One region of the Brassicibacter mesophilus genome, then DNA from elsewhere that is predicted to be linked to it. Evidence: riboswitches for the same ligand, from Rfam matches in the RefSeq annotation. Region 1 holds a riboswitch; each other region holds the start of a gene.
What was found. A riboswitch is a leader RNA that binds a small molecule or an ion and turns the genes downstream of it on or off. The one in region 1 is predicted to bind molybdenum cofactor.
Positions count from the first base shown of each region.

Region 1 (3,160 bases):
CTAGAAAATATCCTAGAAACTATATCCAGACTGGCATATCATCAATAGATGGACTAATGACTTTGATTAGAGGACAAAAACTACCTATATTTTCAGGCAACGGGTTACCTCATAATGAGTTAGCAGCTCAGATTGTAAGGCAAGCAAAAATAAGCTCTGATGCAGATAATGACTTTGCCATAGTTTTTGCAGCCATTGGAGTTAAACATGATGATGCCGATTTCTTTAAAAAAAGCTTTGATGAGTCTGAAGCACTAAACAGGGTAGTAATGTATGTCAACTATGCAAATGATCCTATAGCAGAGAGAATAACAACTCCTAGATGTGCATTAACTGCTGCTGAGTATTTAGCTTTTGAAAAAAACATGCATGTATTAGTCATAATGACAGACATAACAAGCTATAGTGAGGCACTAAGAGAGGTTTCTTCAGCAAGAGAGGAAGTACCTAGCAGAAAAGGGTATCCAGGATATCTTTACTCTGATCTAGCATCATTATATGAGCGAGCAGGAATGTTAAAAGATACAGATGGCTCTATAACGCTGTTACCTATTTTAACTATGCCTAATGATGATATCACACATCCAGTTCCAGACCTTACTGGATATATAACAGAGGGTCAGATTGTTTTAGGAAGAGAGCTTTATCAGAAAAACGTATATCCACCAGTAAATATTCTACCGTCTCTTTCTAGACTGATGAAGGATGGAATAGGAGAAGGATTTACACGTGAAGATCATCCTGAGGTTGCAAATCAGTTATTTTCGTCATATTCGAAGGTACAGGAGGTAAGAGCTCTATCTCAAATCATAGGAGAAGATGATCTTTCTGAAACTGATAGAAAATACATGGAGTTCGGAAGAGTTTTTGAAGCTAAGTTCATTAATCAGGATTTCGATGAAAATAGAAATATAGAAGATACGTTAGACTTAGCATGGGAGATACTATCTATTCTTCCTGTTGAAGAGCTAGACAGAATTGATCCGAAGCTGATAGAGAAGTATATAAACAAATAGCGAAAGGAAGTATTTATATGGCTATAAATGCTGCTCCAACAAAATCGAACCTTATAAAAGCTAAGAACTCATTAGAGTTCTCAAAAAAAGGCTTTGAGCTGCTAGATAAAAAAAGGACTGTTCTTATAAAAGAGATGATGTCTCTTATAGACAAAGCTAAAGAGGTTCAAGACAGAGTTTCGATTACATTTAAAGAGGCATATAGGGCTTTAGAATTTGTAAATATAACTCTTGGAGTAAATAATGTAGAAGAAATTTCACTTTCAATACCAAAAGAAGAAGAATTTGATATTTTGTTAAAAAGTGTCATGGGTGTAGAAATTCCTAAGGTGATATATGAGAAAGAAAAACTTGATCCTCAATATGGTTTTTTTAGGACTAATCCAGTTTTAGATACAGCTATAGCTAAGTTTACTGAAGTAAAATATCTTATATATGAACTTGCAGAGATAGAGAATTCAGTATTTAAACTAGCAATGGAGATTGAAAAAACGCAAAAGAGAGCTAACGCACTAGAAAAAATACAGATTCCAAAGTATACAACACAAATAAAATTTATTCAAGAGGTTCTTGAAGAAAAAGAAAGGGAGGATTTCTTTCGATTAAAAAGAGTCAAAAGTAAAAAGTAGTATTAACTAGTTATTGTGGATTTGTAGTTAACTTGTTACAATATTGACAAAATATTTTAAACAATATAATATAAAAGAAAACACAAGTCTCCGAGCTTGAAGTACCTGTTGATTCTTAAGTCTATGGTAAACAAGCCGGCAGGGTGTGATTGGAAACTTTCATGCCTCCCGTTGTGGAAAGGAGATAGTAATAAGACATAAATTTTTCAACAGATGTTATAATAAACATTCTGTATTTTTATGCTTATGAAATTATATGCTTCTTCTACTATGGAGGAAGCTATTTTTGTTTTTTGGGGGTGATTTTTTTCAAAGGCAAGAGACAGATAATTATAATTGTAGCAGGCATACTATGTATATCTTTGTTTTTTGGCTATATACAGTTATATTCTTCATATGATTTAGATGACAAATATGAGAATGTATCAAGGCTAAAGCAATATGAGAATAGAGATATTATAAGAGTATATAAAGCTTTAAATACTATAAATGAAAATGAAGAGATAGTGCAGATTGTTAGAGTAAAGGGTTACAAAGGGACCATTAAGCTGATAACCAGTATAGATATGGATTTAGATGAAGTTACAGATATACAGATTCTAAGTCATAATGAGACAGAAGCATATGGAGGGTATATAACAGAGGAATGGTTTCTGGACAGATTTAACAACAAAAATGCAGATAGGCAGCTTAAGACAGTGAAAATAATAGCGGAAAGACCAAATGAAATAGTAGCCGTTACAGGAGCTACAATAAGCAGTGAAGCAGTTGTAAACGGAGTGAACCTTTCATTAGCAAACTATATGAAGATGAATAAATAAAAAGGGGGTAAAAAGCTTGAAAAAGCTAGTTATATTAATTATGTCTTTAATACTTGCTTTGTCCATTGCGGCATGTGCAAAGAGCAATGAACCTATTGATGTAGTTGGAGATGTTGAAATAATAGCTATATCAGGATTACAGGATGAGGTCATAGTATTAAACATAGAAGAAATAAAAAGCGTAGAACCAGTGACGAAGGATGTCATTTCCATAAGTTCAAGTGGAGAAGAGAAGAAATATAAGGCTACAGGAGCATTATTTGAAACCATACTTCAAAAATACAATAAGTCTCAGAAGGACCTAGCTGGAATAAGACTAGTTGCAGGAGATGGATACTCTATAGATGTTCCTAGTGAGGTTTTAAAAAGCAGAGATGTTATATTGGCATACGAAATAGATGGAAAGCCGTTAGACGAAAAGAGCAAGCCTATAAGAATAGTAGTGCCAGATGAAAGAGCAATGTATTGGGTTAGAAATCTAAGTGAAATTGAAATCATAAAGAACATAGAAAAGGATGAGACGCAGAAGTTAATAGTGTTTGATACAGCTACACAAATACTTAACCAGTATGATTATACATACTATGAAAGTGTAGATAAAGCAGTAAAGAGTGCTGAAATTATGGAACAATTTGTTAATAGTAAAAACTTTGACAGAATATACATAAAATCAAGTGATGGACTAGAAAAAAAT
Region 1 covers NZ_JBNPXI010000008.1:71,882-75,041, reverse strand. Annotated here, with positions in the region: gene HNR33_RS10605 (V-type ATP synthase subunit B) at 1-1,016, shown strand, start outside; gene HNR33_RS10600 (V-type ATP synthase subunit D) at 1,034-1,645, shown strand; molybdenum cofactor riboswitch at 1,722-1,845, shown strand; gene HNR33_RS10595 (RnfABCDGE type electron transport complex subunit G) at 1,945-2,466, shown strand; gene HNR33_RS10590 (molybdopterin-dependent oxidoreductase) at 2,483-3,160, shown strand, end outside.

Region 2 (3,160 bases), on a different contig from region 1:
TTTGTGTACTGATTTATCAGCTAAAACAACATCTGGATTAATCGTAAGTATTTTTTCTAATTCTGGTTTGCCAAATGTTCCAATTTTCTCTTTATTTACAGCTTCCCTAGGGTAATTACAGTGTTCTGTAACACCTACAAGCTGTTCTTCTAGTCCTAAATAGTAAATAATCTCAGTAATAGAAGGGACTAATGAAATAATTTTTTTTCTTTGAACTGACTCCATAATTGACTTCCTCCTTTTACTTATTATAACACTAATAAGTAGTACTATTTGATATGTAAGAAAACGAAAAGGATCTCAATATTGAGATCCTTTTCGTCTTTATATACTGAATAAGAACAAACACTATTTATCTTGCATAAAAACGTAGCCATATGACTTTGAAGGATTAAAGGTTTCTTTTATAGTTCTCGGATTTATCCATCTCATCATATTTAACTTGCTTCCTGCTTTATCATTTGTTCCTGAGCTTCTTGCCCCTCCAAAGGGTTGTTGTCCAACTACTGCTCCAGTAGGTTTATCATTTATATAAAAGTTTCCAGCTGTATAACCTAATAGACGCTCCATTGTAAGTATTGCACTTCTATCCTGAGCAAAAACTGCACCTGTCAATCCATACTGAGAAGTAGTATCACAAATCGCTAAAGTTTCTTCAAATTTTTCATCTTCGTAAATATATAAAGTAAGAACAGGTCCAAATATTTCTTCACTCATGGTTTTAAATTTAGGATTACTAGTTACAATTATTGTCGGTTCAATAAAATATCCAATAGAATCATCACATTTTCCACCATAGAGTATATCAGCATCAGAAGCATCTTCTGCGTATTCTATATATGATTTAATATTGTTAAAAGCCTTCTTATCGATTACAGCACCCATAAAGTTAGTAAAATCTTCAACACTACCTATTTTTATGGTCTTCATTTCTTCTAATATTTTTTCTCTTAAATCTGTCCACATGCTTTTGGGAATATATGCCCTAGAAGCTGCTGAGCATTTTTGCCCCTGATATTCAAAAGCCCCTCGAATCAATGCAGTAGTCAAAGCATTAATATCAGCGGATTTATGTACAAATATAAAATCTTTACCTCCTGTTTCTCCTACAAGTCTAGGATAGCTTTTATACTTATCAAGATTATCAGCCACTTGTTTCCACATTGTGTTAAAGACCTTTGTTGAGCCCGTAAAATGGATACCTGCAAGGTGCTCACTATCCATCATGTACTTTGCAATATCATTTCCACTGCTAGGAATGAAATTTATCACTCCATCTGGCAGCCCAGCTTCTTGAAGAAGCTTCATTACAAAATAATTAGAATATACGGCTGTTGACGCTGGCTTCCAATTAACTACATTTCCAAGAATAGCAGGTGCCACTGCAAGATTGCCTCCAATAGCAGTGAAATTAAATGGAGTTATTGCTAGTACAAACCCTTCAAGTGGTCTATAGTCTATTCTATTCCATATCTCTTTAGTCGATATAGGTTGGTCTTCATATATGCTTTGAGCAAAATACACATTAAATCTTAGAAAGTCAATTAATTCACATGCTGAATCAATTTCTGCTTGATAAGCAGTTTTACTTTGACCTAACATTGTGGCAGCATTCATAGTGGCTCTCCAAGGGCCTGATATTAATTCAGCTGCTTTAAGAAAAATTGAGGATCTATGCTCCCAAGACATTTCCTGCCAATTTTTCTTGGCTTCAAAAGAAGCTGCTATGGCCATCTCCAATTCTTTCTTTCCAGCAATATGGTATTTAGCAAGTATATGCTTATGCTCATGAGGAATAGTACAATATCCTATATTCCCTGTTTTTACCTCTTTTCCTCCTATAATAAGAGGAATCTCGATCTCTTGGTTTTTAAGCTCCATTAGTTTTACTTTAAGCTTAGCTCTTTCTTCACTATCTGGTGCGTACTCCCTTACAATCTCATTAGCTGGTTCTTTGATTTTAAAGAAACCATTGCTCATTTTTTATACCCCCTTTATCAATCTAGAAATCGACTATTGGAAGGTATTCCCATAGAGTTATTTTCTATATACATTAGTAAGCAGAATGCATGATACTTTATTTCAAAATTCTACTCATAAAAACAATATCACAACTATTATAAGCAATAATATATAAACCTATGATATTAATCCGATATGAGCATTAACTCCTTTCCACAATGGGAGGCATACCCGTTTCCAACTATACCCTATCGGTCTTTCTTCCATAAATAATATATCCACAGGAAAAAAAACTCGGAGTAAATCTCGATATATCTGAATATTATAGCAAATTTTATATTATGTCAAATTTTCAAAAATATATGTTGAAAGGACAATCACAGTATTGTGCACATAAACATAGTATATATTAACCTTAGAAATAGGTAATCAATTTAAAAGGAGGTACTTTCATGGCTGAAGGTCAATGTGGAGGATATGGTGGTATAGGTAGTGAATTACTATTCTTTTTCTTATTACTAGTTGTTTTATTCTGTAGCTGCTATGGCGGAGGATTTGGTAAATACTAAGAAGGATAGTATTCATTCATATATTACCTAAGTATTTTACCTTTCTCTTAAAAAACAAAGATGTTTAATAAGTATCTTTCAAATGAATTAAAACCCCACTAGTAGAATACTCGTGGGGTTTTAATTAGCTAAGTTCTTCTCTGTCTTTCTCTTTTTTGATTTTGCAGCAATAAGTATCATAACAGGCAATATTACTTGATAAGTAAACGCATAATATTTCCATATTTTAGTATCCCATTCAAGATAAGACATTGCACTATCAAATACTAGATAGGCTAAATTAGCAAACAAAAGCCCAATAGGTACTACTAGAAATCTGTAATCCTTACACCCAAACAGTTTACTTATTCCATTACAAGCAGCTAATAAATAAATGCTTAATTTAATAAATCCTCCCAAGGTAAATACAAGTGCAGCAATTACTTCTATTCTTTGTAGAAAATTGCCAATTCTCAATGTAGAAATAGCAGTGTATGTTGGATAGAATTCAATCATAGCAGCACCTTCGCCTATTGTAAAGATATTTGTTACTGAATTTAACAGTACTCCTATAGCACCGCCAGCCAATCCCATCATATACACTTTATAGGTGGATTTTTTATTGCTAAAGTTAGGAAAAGCCATTGTAA
Region 2 covers NZ_JBNPXI010000003.1:43,805-46,964, reverse strand. Annotated here, with positions in the region: gene HNR33_RS05135 (ABC transporter substrate-binding protein) at 1-225, opposite strand, end outside; gene pruA (L-glutamate gamma-semialdehyde dehydrogenase) at 349-1,980, opposite strand; molybdenum cofactor riboswitch at 2,153-2,274, opposite strand; gene HNR33_RS05125 (GerAB/ArcD/ProY family transporter) at 2,652-3,160, opposite strand, start outside.
Region 2: another riboswitch for molybdenum cofactor. It lies ahead of pruA (L-glutamate gamma-semialdehyde dehydrogenase); the one in region 1 lies ahead of HNR33_RS10595 (RnfABCDGE type electron transport complex subunit G).

Region 3 (3,160 bases), on a different contig from region 1:
CATTTTTAATAAAAGATTTCCATTTTTTATGGGGACTAATAGGTATTTTTGTTTTTGCACTATTGGGTAATTTGATCTTTAACTTTGAAACCTTCAAAATAGGCTTTGAAGGCCAACCTATAGCTCATGCAGATCATGTTTGGAACTTTTTAGGTATGGCATTAGTTGGATTAACTGCAGTATTATTAGGAGGATGTCCTCTTAGACAAACAATACTAGCTGGAGAAGGCGATACAGATGCAGCAGTTACTATATTAGGACTTATAGTTGGAGCTGCGTTTGCACATAACTTTGGATTAGCAGCAAGTCCAAAAGGAGTGCCTGCAAATGGTAAAATTGCTGTAATAATAGGGTTCATTGCTGTTATTGCTATAGCAGTATCTGTTATTTCAAGTGTAAATAAAAACAGAAAAGTACTTATTCAAAAAGAGGGAGGTCAAGCTAATGTCTAATATAGTTGATGCTAGAGGAAGATCTTGTCCCGAACCAGTTATTATGACTAAAAGAGCTATGGAAGAAAATAATTCAGATGTATTAGAAGTGCTAGTTGATGCAATGGTTGCAGTTGAGAATATAAAAAGATATGCAACTGGCCAAGGATTAAAGGTTGATGTAAAAGAAAATGAAGATGATTTTTGTTTAACTATTAGAAAATAGGTGAGATAATTGAATCAGTACTATTGTATAGTGACATTTCATACAACAAATCATGCATTAAACTTTGAAAAAGAATTAAAGCAGCAAAATATAAACGTAAAATTAATGCCTGTTCCAAGACAAGTTAGCTCAAGTTGTGGAACAGCAGCAGAATTTCCATGTGAAATGCAAGATGATATTTTAGATATCTGTAATAAATTTCATATAGAAATCGACGAAGTTCATAAGATAGAAAATAAAAAGAATAACACTTGGTTTTCAAAGTTTCTTAAATCCAAGGAATAATAATAGCTTTGTTGACATACTGAATTAGTGTATAATATAATCAAGTTAAAAATATGCTCCGAGTCTGTAACACCTAATGTATTGTACTATGGAAACAGACCGATAGGGTATTGTTAGAAATGATGATGCCTCCCTAAGTGGAAAGGAGAAATAGCTTGATTATATAAAACTTGCTTATTATTATGCTACTATAAATCATACTGCTCTTTCCGCTGAAGAAAGAGCAGTTTTATTTTTAAAAATGGAGGTAGATGATTTGAAAAAAAGAAACTTATTTTTAATTATTTTTCTATTAGTGATTAGCTTGACAGCCTGTTCTCAAAGCTCAGCAGGAAACGGAAATAAAGGTGAAGGTAGAGAAATTGAGGATTATACTGTGAAAGTAATGTTAAACGAAAAGCTCATGAAGAGTTATACAATAGAAGATATAAATGCGATGGATAAAAAAACTATGGAAGCAGAAGGAAAGACAGAAGAAGGACCATCAGTGTTAGATGTTCTTAAAGATTCAGGGATAAATGACTTTTCAAATATAACATTTGTAGGAGCATGGAGGACAGAGGCAGATTTATCTAGAGAGCAAGTAGATGAAGAAACTTTACTTGATATTACAAATCATGGCACTGTTAAGCTAGCTACACACGCGATTTCTAAAAAAGATTGGGTTAAAGATATAATCAAGATTGTTGTAGAGGAGTGATAATGTGTTGATTTACATAGCAATTGATGATACAGATAACCTTAATACAAGAGGAACAGGATATAGAGCTCGTATGTTAGCAAAAGAGCTTAGTGACAATAATTGGGGGGAGATAACTGGGATTACTAGGCATCAGCTTTTTGTTTCCAAAGACATACCGTATACTTCTCACAATAGTTCCCTTTGCATAGGCTTGTATAATGAATACTGTGACATGGACGAGCTAATAAAGCTTTGCAGTGAATTTTTAATAAGAGAGTGTGCAGAAGGTTCTGATCCAGGACTTTGTATATCAGAAAGTATAGAAATTACTGATGAAATAATAGCATTTGGAAATAGTGCAAAATGTGAAGTACTGAAACAGCAAAAAGCTGCTTATCTAGCAGAAAAATTTGATATCCATCTATCAGGTCATGGAGGTACAAATGACGGTATAATCGGCGCACTTGCAGCTGTAGGGTTAAGAAAATCAGGTAATGATGGAAGATTTGTATGGCTAAAAGGTATTAGAGACATGGAAGGAGTCTATTCAGCTAGAGAAATATTAGAAAAGAGTGGTGTTGAACGTATTGTGACAGAAGATGGGCTTTCACCAGAGATGGATGATATGGTTGATGTAGGAGACTGGTTCAGACCTGTTATGTTAAAGGGCGTACCTACACTGTTAGTATCAAAAGTCTCAGATACTAAAGGGGAGTGGAGAATTCTTGAAAGAAGTAGGATTAAAGAGAGATATTAAGTATTTATGGGGATTATCACTTAAAGAGACAATAGCAGTTACATTTTGTGGAGCTCTTATTGCAATTTCAAAGTTAATAATAAAGATACCATTAAATATCCCAGGGCACTCAGGTGCGATATGGATGGCAATACTCATGTTTTGCTGCTTAAGATATAACAAGGGCATGTCAGGAATATTAGCAGGGACAATAGCAGGAATATTAGCAGTAATGTTTGGATTAGGAAAAGAAGGTCCTTTTGTATTTTTTAAGTATTTTCTTCCTGGTGTAACTGTTGATTTGATATTTTGCTTTGTATCACATAAGTCTAGAAAGCTGTTATTAGTAGGTGTAGTTGCTGCTTTTGCACACTGGACAAAGTTATTAGTAAACTATATATTAGGAATAATATTTGATTTACCTAGAGGTTTTCTATTATTAGGAATTAAGATAGCAACAGTTAATCATCTGGTGTTTGGCTTTATTGGTGGAGTTATAGCTTATTTTATTTATGAAAGAATTAAATTACATGATAGAACTAACAGTCAGTAGCATTTACAGTAGCTAGAATATGTTACTGGCTTCTTCTTTTTTTGTTATTTTTATATGACATAAATAAGCCTGCTAATATTGAACCAATTATATTAAATATAATGTCTAGATCAGTATCTATTAATCCATGTTGATTATTACTGTTAAATAGCTCATCTAAAGTAAACTCTATAACTTCAAAAAATACTCCTCCAGATATACCTAGTGAAGCAACAATGATGAATATCAATCCCCTTGAATTTGCTTT
Region 3 covers NZ_JBNPXI010000007.1:36,260-39,419, reverse strand. Annotated here, with positions in the region: gene yedE (YedE family putative selenium transporter) at 1-452, shown strand, start outside; gene HNR33_RS09520 (sulfurtransferase TusA family protein) at 445-657, shown strand; gene HNR33_RS09515 (putative Se/S carrier protein) at 667-942, shown strand; molybdenum cofactor riboswitch at 987-1,106, shown strand; gene HNR33_RS09510 (hypothetical protein) at 1,199-1,642, shown strand; gene HNR33_RS09505 (hypothetical protein) at 1,647-2,381, shown strand; gene HNR33_RS09500 (hypothetical protein) at 2,350-2,913, shown strand; gene HNR33_RS09495 (DUF2238 domain-containing protein) at 2,936-3,160, opposite strand, start outside.
Region 3: another riboswitch for molybdenum cofactor. It lies ahead of HNR33_RS09510 (hypothetical protein); the one in region 1 lies ahead of HNR33_RS10595 (RnfABCDGE type electron transport complex subunit G).

Region 4 (3,160 bases), on a different contig from region 1:
TGACCAAATAATAATAGTGACCAATAAGCCTGAATATTATATAGGTCTTAGTGATATGATTGTAAGCGATATAATAAAGGGTATGGGTCCTTTAAGTGGGATTCATGTAGGGCTTAAAAATGCGTCTAGTCAGCTTGTATACTTTATAGCATGTGACATGCCAAATATAAACTTAGAGTATATTCGTCATGTTAAAGAGAAGTTGAAGTATACTGATTATAAGGCTTGTGTAACTAGATTTGGGGAATGGATAGAGCCGTTTAATTCATTTTATTCAAAGGATATAATCAGGAATATAGAATACTATCTAATGGAAAATAGAAAATCGATTTTCAAGCTGCTGGAAAGATTAGAAGTGTATTATATACCAGAATGGGAAGCAAGAAATTTTAGTCCAAACTGGGATATGTTTCTAAACCTAAACACAAAGGAAGACTTAAACTATTATTTACAAAATATACCTAATATTTATTGAGGATAATGCTATGAATGATATAAAGAATTATGATATATTAAGGTTGAAAAAAGATGAGTATTCATATGAAGAGGATATAGTAGTTGTCGAGCACCCTTTCACTATCTATTTAAATGACAAAGAACTAATAACTCTTTTATGTAGTCCAAAATCACTTGAATACTTAGCCGTGGGTTTTTTAAATTCAGAAGGTTTTCTAAGTTCTTATGATGATATAGAGAACATTAGGATAGATACTGAGAAAGGGATGGCATACGTATATACTAAGAATAAGAGCCTGTTGTCTGAAAAGCTTCACGGCAAAAGAACTATCACAACCGGATGTGGCAAGGGAACAATATTCTATAATGTAATGGATTCATTTAAAACTAAAAAAATCAATAATAGTATTCCTGTAGATATAGAGAATATCAAACGGCTTGTAAAAGAATTTAATAAAAAATCCGAGCTTTTTCTAAATACTGGAGGAGTCCACAGTTGTGCTTTATGCAATAAAGATGAAATGATAGCTTTCGAAGAGGATATTGGTAGGCACAATGCACTAGACAAAATTTTGGGGAAAGCGCTGATAGATCAACTTGATCTGAGTGATAAAATAGTTTTATCAAGTGGAAGGATATCATCAGAAATTTTGATCAAGATAGGAAAAAGGCAGGTTCCAATAATAGTTTCTAGATCTGCACCTACAAGTCTAGCTGTTGATATAGCTAAAGAGTTAAATATAACACTAATAGGTTTTGTAAGAGGAGAAAAAATGAATATCTATACAAATTTTCCGAGCTTTAGCTTCTAAGGTATTATACTATGAAGCCTTAGCCGATGGGTATCGTGAGAAATTGTGATACCTCCCGTAATTGGAAAGGAAGAAATATTCGAAATAAATTATTATATGTTTTATCTGATATTGCTTAAAAATTAAGCTGGATACTAGCATATATATTTTTTTGATAAGAAAACAGTCCTTTCTGGACTGTTTTTTTTGTATACATTTTTATTATAATGTTAATCTAAAGGAGAGTGATTTTTTGAAAAAGCATTTAGCAATTGCATTAAGTTTATTATTGATCGTACTGTCTTTAGCTGGATGTGCTAACAATACACAACAAGAACCGCAACAGCTACAACAGCAGGAAAAAACTACAGGAAGCATTATTTTATCTACAACAACAAGTACAAATGACAGTGGGTTATTAGATTACTTACTGCCAAAGTTTACAGAGAAAACAGGAATAGAAGTAAAGGTTGTTGCAGTTGGAACAGGTAAAGCATTACAAATGGGAAAAGATGGAGATGCAGATATATTGCTAGTTCATGCAAAGGCTTCTGAAGAAGAGTTTGTCAAGGAAGGTCATGGTACTGAAAGAAAAGATGTTATGTACAATGATTTTGTACTTGTTGGACCAAAAGACGATCCAATAAAGCTTAAAGAAAACTATCCTAATGATACATTAGAAGCGTTTAAATCAATATCACAAGCTCAAGGTAAGTTTGTTTCAAGAGGAGATGATTCTGGAACGCATAAAAAAGAGCTGGCAATATGGAAAGAAGCAGGAATTGAGCCATCAGGCCAATGGTATATATCAGCAGGAAGTGGAATGGCTGATGTATTAAAAATTGCAAGTGAAAAAGCAGCATATACTATGACAGACAGGGCTACATATTTAAGTCTTAGAGATACACTTGACTTAGATATAGTTGTAGAAAATGATAACAGATTATTTAATCAATATGGTATAATACCGGTAAATCCAGATAAAAATGATAAAATCAATGCAGAAGGTGCTAAAGTATTCATGGATTGGATGTTATCTGAAGAAGGACAAAGTTTAATTGGGGAATATGGCAAGGAAAAGTATGGTATGCCTCTTTTTATACCTAACGCTAAATAGTAGATTGCTCATTTGATATATTGTAAAATAGTAAAGATTTTGGGTTTTGTTTTGCTCAAAATCTTTACTATATATAATCTTTTTTTGTATAACTGTAATAGTTAGCTAGTATCAAAATAGATTTTTATATTGAACTTGATTATTTAAAAAGGGGATAAAATATGGATTATATAGCTCAGGGAGTAAAAGAAGCAATAAAACTGTTAGTAACCTTTGATAAGGAAGTATATAAGATTATATTATTATCTCTTTTTGTGTCATCAGTTTCAACACTAATATCATCAATTATTTCTATACCGACAGGAGTGTATCTTGGCATAAAAAATTTTAAGGGCAAGAGGATGTTTTCCAGATTTCTATATACTTCTATGAGCATTCCTTCGGTAATAGTTGGTCTTGTTGTGGCTATCATATTGTCAAGAAGAGGGCCATTAGGCTTTCTTGATCTTTTGTATACTCCGTCAGCTATGATAATTGCTCAAACAATTTTAATTATGCCATTAATACTAGGGTTAACGTATAATCTTGCTAAAAACAGGGGAAGTGAAATTGGAAAAATAGGTACAACATTAGGTGCAACTAAAATTGATATAATAATACTTATTATGAGAGAATTAAAAATTGATATTTTTATGAATGTGGTTACAGCATTCTCAAGAGCGATTTCCGAGGTTGGAGCAGTTATGATAGTTGGAGGAAACATAAAGGGACATACAAGAGTTATAACAACATCTATTGCTATGTCTAATTCAATGGGCGACTACCCTAAGGCAATAGCATTAGGGATTGTTCTATT
Region 4 covers NZ_JBNPXI010000033.1:17,672-20,831, reverse strand. Annotated here, with positions in the region: gene mobA (molybdenum cofactor guanylyltransferase) at 1-475, shown strand, start outside; gene fdhD (formate dehydrogenase accessory sulfurtransferase FdhD) at 486-1,268, shown strand; molybdenum cofactor riboswitch at 1,237-1,356, shown strand; gene HNR33_RS21010 (ABC transporter substrate-binding protein) at 1,501-2,364, shown strand; gene HNR33_RS21005 (ABC transporter permease) at 2,526-3,160, shown strand, end outside.
Region 4: another riboswitch for molybdenum cofactor. It lies ahead of HNR33_RS21010 (ABC transporter substrate-binding protein); the one in region 1 lies ahead of HNR33_RS10595 (RnfABCDGE type electron transport complex subunit G).